Regions from separate parts of the Streptomyces sp. SLBN-118 genome, predicted to be linked through region 1. Evidence: riboswitches for the same ligand, from Rfam matches in the RefSeq annotation. Region 1 holds a riboswitch; each other region holds the start of a gene.

Region 1 (2,191 bases):
GGCACCGAGGAGACCGTGGCCCGGATCGATTCCGCCGCCGTGCGCGCCTTCTACGAGGCGCATGTCCGGCCCGCCACCGCCACCGCGGTGATCGTCGGCGACCTCACCGGAGTCGACCTGGATGCCGTGCTCGCCGAGACCTTCGGCACCTGGACGGGCGACAGCGCCAAGCCCCGTCCCGTCCCGCCGGTCACCGCCGACGACACTGGCCGCGTGGTCATCGTGGACCGGCCGGGCGCCGTGCAGACGCAGCTGCTGATCGGCCGGATCGGCGCTGACCGGCACGACCGCGTCTGGCCCGCGCAGGTGCTCGGGACGTACTGCCTCGGCGGCACTCTCACCTCGCGTCTGGACCGTGTGCTGCGCGAGGAGAAGGGCTACACCTACGGCGTACGGGCCTTCGGCCAGGTGCTGAGGTCCGCCCCCGACGGCTCGGGCGCCTCGATGCTGGCGATCAGCGGCTCGGTGGACACCCCCAACACGGGACCGGCGCTGGACGACCTGTGGAAGGTGCTGCGGACGCTCGCCGCCGAGGGGCTCACCGACGCCGAGCGTGACGTGGCGGTGCAGAACCTGGTGGGTGTCGCTCCGCTGAAGTTCGAGACGGCCGCGTCCGTCGCGGGCACGCTCGCCGACCAGGTCGAGCAGTTCCTCCCGGACGACTACCAGGCGCAGTTGTACGTGCGGCTGGCCGAGACCGGCACCGTGGAGGCGACGGCAGCGGCCGTCAGCGCCTTCCCGGTGGACCGTCTGGTCACGGTGCTCGTCGGGGACGCTTCGGAGATCGAGGAGCCGGTCAGGGCGCTGGGCATCGGCGACGTGACCGTGGTCACCGGCTGACCAGCTCTCGGGGTGCCGGAGCACGGTCCGGACAACTCCGGCCGAACCCGGCGCAACAGGCAAGCGGAACCCCGGCATCCAAGCGATGTCGGGGTTCCGCGTCTTGTCCGCTTTGTTGTGGAGGCTGCCGCTCTGCCCTGTGGCATGCACTACAAAAGGGCCTGTCTGTTTGGCGATTGAAAGTCGGCCCGCCTAGCGTCGGTCCGGCTGTTCGCCAGTAGCCCGCCGCAGCCGCGGCATCGGACAGCCATCGCCGAGTCCCCGTCAGGCGCGAGCCTGGGGAGCCGGGGACCCACTCAGTCCCTGGGGTGAATCGGACGCCTTCGTATCCGTACGGAGGGGCCCGTAGGAGACCTTCCTGCTCCGAACCCGTCAGCTAACCCGGTAGGCGAGAAGGAAGGAAAGGACCAGCCACTTCATGGCGTTCACCCGTGCCACCGGGAAGCACCGTGCCCCGAGCCGCCTTTCGCGCAAGAGCGCGAGCATGGCGGGCGCAGCGGCCCTTGCCACGACCGGCGTCATCGGAACCCTCGCTTCCCCGGCGCTCGCCGCCACCCCGGGCATGACTCCTGTCGAGGACACCGGGATGACCCAGCTGGTCACCGACGACACCCTCGCGGACCAGATCGCCGACCAGGCTGCCGCCCAGAAGCAGGAGGCCGCCGAGGCGAAGGCCGAGGCGGCGGCGAAGCGCAAGGCCGAGGCCCGCGTCAAGGCCGCCCGCGAAGCCAAGGAGCGCGCCGCACGGGAGGCCGAGCGCAAGCGCCTCAACTCCTTCGTCGCGCCGATCAGCGGCTCGTACATCTCCACGGGCTACAAGACCGGCGGCGCCGTCTGGTCCTCCGGCAGCCACACCGGCATCGACTTCCACGCCGCCTCCGGCACCACCGTGCACGCGGTCGGATCCGGCACCGTCGTCGAGGCCGGCTGGGGCGGCGCCTACGGCAACAACGTCGTGATCAAGATGAGGGACGGCTCGTACACGCAGTACGGCCACCTCTCCTCGATCACGGTCTCGGTGGGCCAGAGCGTCACCCCGGGCGCCCAGATAGGTCTCTCCGGCGCGACCGGCAACACCACCGGGCCCCACCTCCACTTCGAGGCGCGCACCGGCTCCGAGTACGGCTCCGACATCGACCCGGTCGCGTACCTGCGTGCGCACGGCGTCGCCGTCTGAGCACGCGCGCCCGAGCGCGTACCGCGAGAAGGCCCCGGCTTCCTGCCGGGGCCTTCGGCGTTTGGATCCCTGGCCAAAAGATATCCCTGGAATCCCGAGTGCCGTCGGAAATCCCGGCCCGCTGCAATAGAGTCACTGAACAGACGTCAATCGGCTGCGTTTCGTGCGGATTAA
Region 2 (2,191 bases), on a different contig from region 1:
CGCGCCCACGGCCGACCTCGCCAGCCGCTCGCAGCAGATCGCGGTCGCCGAGAAGGTGCTCGACGCACAGGGCCCCGCCGCGTGGTCCAGCTGTGCGGCGATCGCGGGGCTGCAGGACGACGGCACGGCGACCGGCGTCGACCCCGGCACCGCACCCTCGCCGGCGATCAAGGCCCCGGCGCCGACTGCGCCCGAGGAGTCGACCGGCCCGTCCGCCGAGCCTTCCGCCGAGCCGTCGGCCAAGCCGACCTCTGATGTGACCAAGTCGGCGACGCCGGCTCCCGAAGCGCCACAGGGCGATGGCAGGCACCGCGGCGAGGCGGCCCCCGAGGAGACCGAGCCGGGCAGTGCGGACAGTGAGCGCGAAACGGGGCGTCATGCCTCGCGAGGTGACGGTTCGGCGCATGAGGGGACAGAAGGGGCAGACGAGTCGGACAAGGCCGACAGTGCGGACGCGGCTCCGGGTGAGTACACCGTCGTCCCGGGTGACAGCCTCTCCGCGATCGTCGACAAGGAGAAGCTCTCCGGCGGCTGGACCGCGCTCTACGAGAAGAACCGCGAGACCGTCGGCGACAACCCCGACCTCATCCGTCCTGGCCAGAGCCTCGATCTGGACCTGGGGCAGGGGTAGTTCGCACCTCTATGTCCGAGTCTGCGCAAGTGAGACAAGGGTCTCTTTGTCCCAACTGACGCATCTGACCCGGCGGAATCACCCATTCCGCCCGTCACCTGCGGAAACGTAAATGTCCCACTTGGCAGAATGGGCGATTTCTCCCCGATGTTCGTCTTTGAACATCGGGGAGTCGTGTGTTTACGGTCGGAACCGCTCGCCACCGCGGGCACCACTGACCGTCACGCCGAATCCTGCCGTCGGTCGGGGGGAGTAGTCGTCGCGCAGAGCGCCGAAGGCAGGAGCGGGGGACCCAAGGTAAGTGCCGGGCCCGGCTGTTGAGAGATCGACGGCTGAGACCGGCTTGGGGTGAAGTCGCATGCAAGGACGTGCGACCGGGCAACTCACTTGGCCCGAACCCGACAGCTCACCTCGTAGGCGTCGGTGAGGAGAAGCTCCATGCTGCTTTCCGGCAAAACCAAGCACCGCCGCCCGACCGCTTTCAACCGCGCTACCCGTATCGCCACGTTCGCCGGCGTCGCCGGTGCCGCTGTCGCCCTCCCGCTGATGGGTGCCACCTCGTCCTCCGCCGCGACCGCGTCCGAGTGGGACGCCGTCGCCCAGTGCGAGTCCGGCGGCAACTGGTCCATCAACACGGGCAACGGTTTCTACGGTGGCCTGCAGTTCACCAACTCCACCTGGGCCGCCTACGGCGGCACCGCCTACGCCTCCCGCGCCGACCTGGCCTCCAAGGCCCAGCAGATAACCGTGGCCGAGAAGGTCCTCGCGGGCCAGGGCAAGGGTGCCTGGCCGAACTGTGGCGTGAACCTGTCCAACGCCCCGTACGACGGCGGCTCCGCCGCCGTGCAGCCGGCGAAGCCCGCCGCGAAGCCGGCCCAGAAGCGCGCCGAGGCCCCCACCACCCGCTCCGCGCGTCCCGCAGCCCCGAAGAAGGCTGTGAAGAAGGGCGACGGCGAGTACAAGGTCAAGGCCGGTGACACCCTCGGCAAGATCGCGAAGGCCGAGAAGGTCAAGGGCGGCTGGAAGAAGCTGTTCGACCTGAACAAGAACATCATCAGCGACGCCGATGTCATCTTCCCGGGCCAGCTGCTCCACCTGAGCTGACCCGGGCAGGGCGGAGCCCCAGGATTCGGTGGGCCCGGCGGACCACCGAAACCTGCGGAGCCCCGTCCCCCACAGCCACCCCGGTCCGGCGCGCATTCCCCCCTGCGCGCCGGAGCGGGGTTCTTTCTGTGCCCCGCACGCCGCTACCGCTGTTACTTCCGGGTAGTTCACGCGCTGTTTGTCCTGCGTCGAGTCTCTTCATGCCGTTTTTCGTCCCAGCGGGCGGGCAGCGGCCGACCGATGCCGCCGCGCCGGTTAGGCTCTTGCCGCAAGGCCAAAGAGACCCTGCACTTTCAGCGTCACATCCCAGAAGGAGATGCTCGTGCCGTCCATCGACGTCGTCGTAGCCCGGGAAATCCTGGACTCCCGAGGCAACCCCACGGTCGAGGTCGAGGTTGGCCTCGACGACGGCAGCACGGGCCGTGCTGCTGTTCCGTCCGGCGCCTCCACCGGTGC
Region 3 (2,191 bases), 880 kb from region 1:
GCTGTACCGGCTGCGCGCGCCCGACCGCGGGCTCAGCGCCGTCCAGTACGTGCGCGGCGAGGAGACCGTCGTCCTCGGCTGGCTGCAGGCGCAGCACTACGGCGAACGGCCGCCGCGGCTCAGGCTTCGCGGTATCGATGCGGCAGCTGTGTACGAGTGCCTGGACACCGGAGCCGTGCACCGTGGGTCCGTCCTGCTGCATCACGGGCTGCACACGGGGCTCAAGGGCGACCTGGACGCCACGGTGATCCGGCTGCGGCGGCGGCAGCCCCCGCAGGCGTCAATTTCTCATCAATGACAAATCTGGGGCAAAAGTGGACCCCTTCGGTCGATAGTCATTAAATGACTCTTCTGTCCGGATTGGGCGATTAGATATGGCGTGCCCCGTCTGTAATGGAGGCCGGGCGCGCCTCGTGAGCAGGATCATATTCGTGACGGTGTGTGGCGGTGTGACGGATATGGATTCCGTTGCCTGAAAGGGCTGGGAAGATCATTGATCCACGGAGCGTAACGGGAATTCTCCGGCGATATCACGCCGACTCGTGATCCGTAATTGGGGTTGGCTTGTTCCGGTCGGCTCGGCTCGTTTACTTTCACGGCAATCCGGACGGACCGCCTAATCCTGCCGCCGCCCGGAATTCGAACCCACCCACGTGTGGCAGGAGCGGGGGACCCAGGTAGTACGCCGAATCCGCACTTTCCGGAACGGCTCGGGGTTAAGTCGCGCAACTGCGCGGCCGGGCATCTCCAGCCCGAACCCGACAGCTCACCTCGCCGGCGCCGGAGAGGAAAGCGCCATGCCCGCAAAGGGTAAGCATCGCCGTCCCAAGACCAGCCCGATCACCCGCGGTTTCCTCGCAGCGGGCACGAGTGGCGCCGCCATCGCGATCCCGCTGATGGGCGCCACCGGGGCCCACGCCGCGGGCAAGACCGCCCCCGTCGCGACCTCGTCGCACACGGCGGTGACCGCCGCCGCGGCCCCGGCCGCGTTCAGGGCCCCGCACAAGCCGGCCGCAGCGCCGACCACGTACTCCGTCGTCGCCGGCGACTATCTCTCCAAGATCGCTGAGGAGCACAACGTCCGCGGTGGCTGGAAGAAGCTGTACGCGGACAACCGAGAGCAGGTCGGTGACAACCCCTCGCTGATCCACCCGGGCCTCAAGCTCACCCTCGGCGCCAAGTCGAAGGCGACGGCTCCCGAGAAGTGGAAGCACAGCAAGAAGAGCCAGCACCGGTCCGCCACCAAGACCGCCGCCAAGGCCGCCTCCAAGACCGCCGCCAAGGCCGCCTCCACGACCGCGGCCAAGGCCTCCACGGACTCCGGCCCGGCGAAGAGCGCCCCGCAGACCAGCAGCTCCGGCTTCACGACCCCCGTCGACGGCGCGACCGTCATCACGCCGTACCACCTCGCCGGCTCGATGTGGTCCAGCGGCTACCACACCGGTGTCGACTTCGCGGCCTCCACCGGCACCACGGTCAAGGCCGTCGGCCCGGGCACCGTCGTCTCCGCCGGGTGGGGTGGCGCGTACGGCAACGAGGTCGTCATCCAGCACAGCGACGGCACCTACTCGCAGTACGCCCATCTCTCCTCCCTGGCCGTCTCCGCGGGCCAGAGTGTGAGCGGCGGCCAGCAGATCGGCCTCTCCGGCTCCACCGGCAACTCCACGGGACCGCACCTGCACTTCGAGATCCGCACCGGCCCGAGCTACGGCTCGGACATCGACCCGCTGGCCTACCTGCGCCAGCACGGCGTCACCGTCTGACGCCCGTCGACCGGCGCCGCCCGTCTCACCGCCCTCCCCTCGTGCCGCAGCCCGCGGCCGGGGGGACTCGGTGTATTCCCCGTGGGTGAATCCTGAGCGGTGGTAAAGATCACTCCCCGTCAACCCCTCCTTACGGTCGCGTAGGTCACATCTGCAGGGGAGGATTAGCTCTCGTGGCAGACGATTCGAGAACAGAGAGCAGCTGGGGATTCGGGTCGTACGCGGCGATCGGTGACAGCTTCACCGAGGGCGTCGGCGACCCGGGTCCCGACGGGATGTACGTCGGCTGGGCGGACCGGTTCGCGGTCCTGCTCGCCGACCGGATGCCGGAGCACACCTTCAGGTACGCCAACCTCGCCGTGCGCGGGCGCCTCCTCGACCAGATCGTCGGGGAACAGGTGCCGAGGGCGAAGGAACTCGCCCCGGAT
Region 4 (2,191 bases), on a different contig from region 1:
CTCCCGGCGCGCGGGCGTGGCCTGCGCGGTCGGCGTCGCCGGGGGACTGCTCGTGCACACCGCGCTGGCGGTCGCCGGACTCGCGGCCGTTCTGGTCGCCGTTCCGGTGTTGTTCCGCACGCTGCAGATTCTGGGCGGTGCCTATGTGCTCTACCTGGGCGTACGGGCCGTACGCTCCGCCCTGCGCCCGGTGCTCGCGGTGGAGGATCCCGAGGCCGCGGCCACGCAGGGCATCGGCCGCAGCCTGCGCCAGGGCTTCCTCACGAACGTCCTCAACCCGAAGGCGCCCGTTCTCTTCCTGAGCCTGCTCCCGCAGTTCGTTCCGGACGGTGCGGCGGTACTGCCGCGCACCTTGCTGCTTGCGTCGATCGTCGTCGCTCTGGCGCTGCTGTGGTTCCCGGCGGTGGCCCTGCTCGTGGACCGTCTCGGGAAGTGGCTGCGCAGGCCGCGCACCACCCGGGCCGTCGAAGGCGTCACCGGCGGTGCGCTCACGGCTCTGGGAGTGACCCTGCTCGCCGAGCCGCTCGCGCACTGACCCCGGGGCGCCGGAGGACGGTCCGTCAGCGGACCCGGCCGTACCAGACGCTCTTGGTCCAGATCTTCTCCAGCTTCACCCAGGAGCCGGTCTTCGGCGAGTGCCAGATCCTGCCGCGGCCGGCGTAGATGCCCACGTGGTAGACCCTGCTGCCGGAGTGGAAGAAGACCAGGTCTCCCTGCTGCCTCGAGGAGGCCGGGACACGACGGGTCTTGTTGAACTGCTGCTGAGCCGTACGGGGGAGCTTCTTGCCCACCCTTTTGTACGAATAAAGCGTCAGCCCCGAGCAGTCGAACCGGGAGGGACCCGCGGCGCCGTACCTGTAGGGCGCCCCCCTCTTCGAGGCGGCCACCTTGAGCGCAGCCTTCGCGCGGGTCGTTGCCGCATGGGCCTCGGGAACGGTGCCCGGGACCAGCAGAGAGCCGCCGACGGCGGCAAGGGTCAGTGCCGACACGGCGCCCGCCCTGGTCATCAACAACGGGACATGAATCTGCGGATTCATGCGCAACCCTTCGTCAGCCGCCTGTGAAGGATGACCTGTCGGGTTCGGACGGACGAAGATGCCCGGCCGCGGCTGCGGCTTCACCCCAAGGGACCGCCGGGCTGTCCGGCTGTCCCGTCCTGCTTGGGTCCTCCACTCCTGCCGAAGCGCTTCTGTCGACCAGACATCCGGTGCGGCGGCAGGACTCGGCGTCCGCCCGGACCGCCCCACCGAGATGGTGAGGGCTTGTCGTCCCAGGGATCTTGACCCATGCCGCGCCGGATTTCCGAGTTGAAGCGTCCGTAAGTGAGCTTTGCCACCGCTGACCTGTTCGGGTGGACAGGGGAGATTAGCAGACGAGTACACGACAGTTGAGGAGCCTCGCACCAGCGCAGGAGCAAGGCATTCCGCCCGATCGGTAGTCACAGTGCGCAAGTTGTCCGTAGTCGCGGGCGGTGTGTCGACTGCATCGAATGGGGGATGTACACCAGTACCCTGATGGCGTAGGCGGAAGCGGGTGTTTCGTCAACTCATCGCCGCGGGCGGCATCGTCACCCGTCGCGCCCGCCGCTCGCCGTCGAGCACTCTGAGTGCTTCGGCCAGCGTCGCCGCATGAACCTCGCTCTCACCGCGCAGGTGCATCAGGGTCAGGGCGTTCTTGAGCGCCTCGGCCCGTCCGACCAGCGCCTGTGCCGCGCGGAGTGCGCCGTACGTGTGCGTCGCGCGGGCCGGGTTGATCCTGCCCAGCAGATCGAGCACCTCCAGATAGCTGTCGACGAACTCGCACTCGGCGCGGGTCAGTGCGGGCAGCGGGGGCAGTTCGGGTGGCAGCATCCGGCGCTCACCTCGAACCGGCGGAGGAGAGCGAGGTCTTGCGGTTCTTGATCACATGGTCCACCAGCCCGTAGGCCAGGGCGGCCTCGGCATCAAAGATCTTGTCGCGCTCCAGGTCGGCGGCTATCCGCTCGGTGGTCTGGCCGGTGTGGTGTACGAGCATCCCGGCGAGTTGGGTCCGCAGGCGCAGCAACTCCTGTGCCTGGATCTCCAGATCGGAGGGCCGGCCCTGCAACGGCTCCTCGAGCGCGGGCTGCTGCAGGACGATCCGGGCGCCGGGCAGCGCCATCCGCTTACCCGGGGCCCCGGCGGAGAGCAGCAGCGCGGCGGTGGAGGCGGCC

What was found. A riboswitch is a leader RNA that binds a small molecule or an ion and turns the genes downstream of it on or off. The one in region 1 is predicted to bind cyclic di-AMP.
Region 2: another riboswitch for cyclic di-AMP. It lies ahead of FBY35_RS32710 (transglycosylase family protein); the one in region 1 lies ahead of FBY35_RS08880 (M23 family metallopeptidase).
Region 3: another riboswitch for cyclic di-AMP. It lies ahead of FBY35_RS05135 (LysM peptidoglycan-binding domain-containing M23 family metallopeptidase); the one in region 1 lies ahead of FBY35_RS08880 (M23 family metallopeptidase).
Region 4: another riboswitch for cyclic di-AMP. It lies ahead of FBY35_RS22820 (C40 family peptidase); the one in region 1 lies ahead of FBY35_RS08880 (M23 family metallopeptidase).

What each region holds. Positions count from the first base shown of each region.
Region 1 covers NZ_VFNP01000001.1:1,972,345-1,974,535, reverse strand. The annotation lists gene FBY35_RS08885 (pitrilysin family protein) at 1-840, shown strand, start outside; cyclic di-AMP (ydaO/yuaA leader) riboswitch at 1,082-1,246, shown strand; gene FBY35_RS08880 (M23 family metallopeptidase) at 1,259-2,017, shown strand.
Region 2 covers NZ_VFNP01000002.1:3,139,361-3,141,551, reverse strand. The annotation lists gene FBY35_RS32715 (transglycosylase family protein) at 1-631, shown strand, start outside; cyclic di-AMP (ydaO/yuaA leader) riboswitch at 891-1,066, shown strand; gene FBY35_RS32710 (transglycosylase family protein) at 1,070-1,735, shown strand; gene eno (phosphopyruvate hydratase) at 2,052-2,191, shown strand, end outside.
Region 3 covers NZ_VFNP01000001.1:1,095,059-1,097,249, reverse strand. The annotation lists gene FBY35_RS05140 (alpha-galactosidase) at 1-298, shown strand, start outside; cyclic di-AMP (ydaO/yuaA leader) riboswitch at 637-795, shown strand; gene FBY35_RS05135 (LysM peptidoglycan-binding domain-containing M23 family metallopeptidase) at 798-1,763, shown strand; gene FBY35_RS05130 (SGNH/GDSL hydrolase family protein) at 1,937-2,191, shown strand, end outside.
Region 4 covers NZ_VFNP01000002.1:940,042-942,232, reverse strand. The annotation lists gene FBY35_RS22825 (LysE family translocator) at 1-535, shown strand, start outside; gene FBY35_RS22820 (C40 family peptidase) at 561-1,037, opposite strand; cyclic di-AMP (ydaO/yuaA leader) riboswitch at 1,041-1,196, opposite strand; gene FBY35_RS22815 (hypothetical protein) at 1,542-1,850, opposite strand; gene FBY35_RS22810 (ATP-dependent Clp protease proteolytic subunit) at 1,858-2,191, opposite strand, start outside.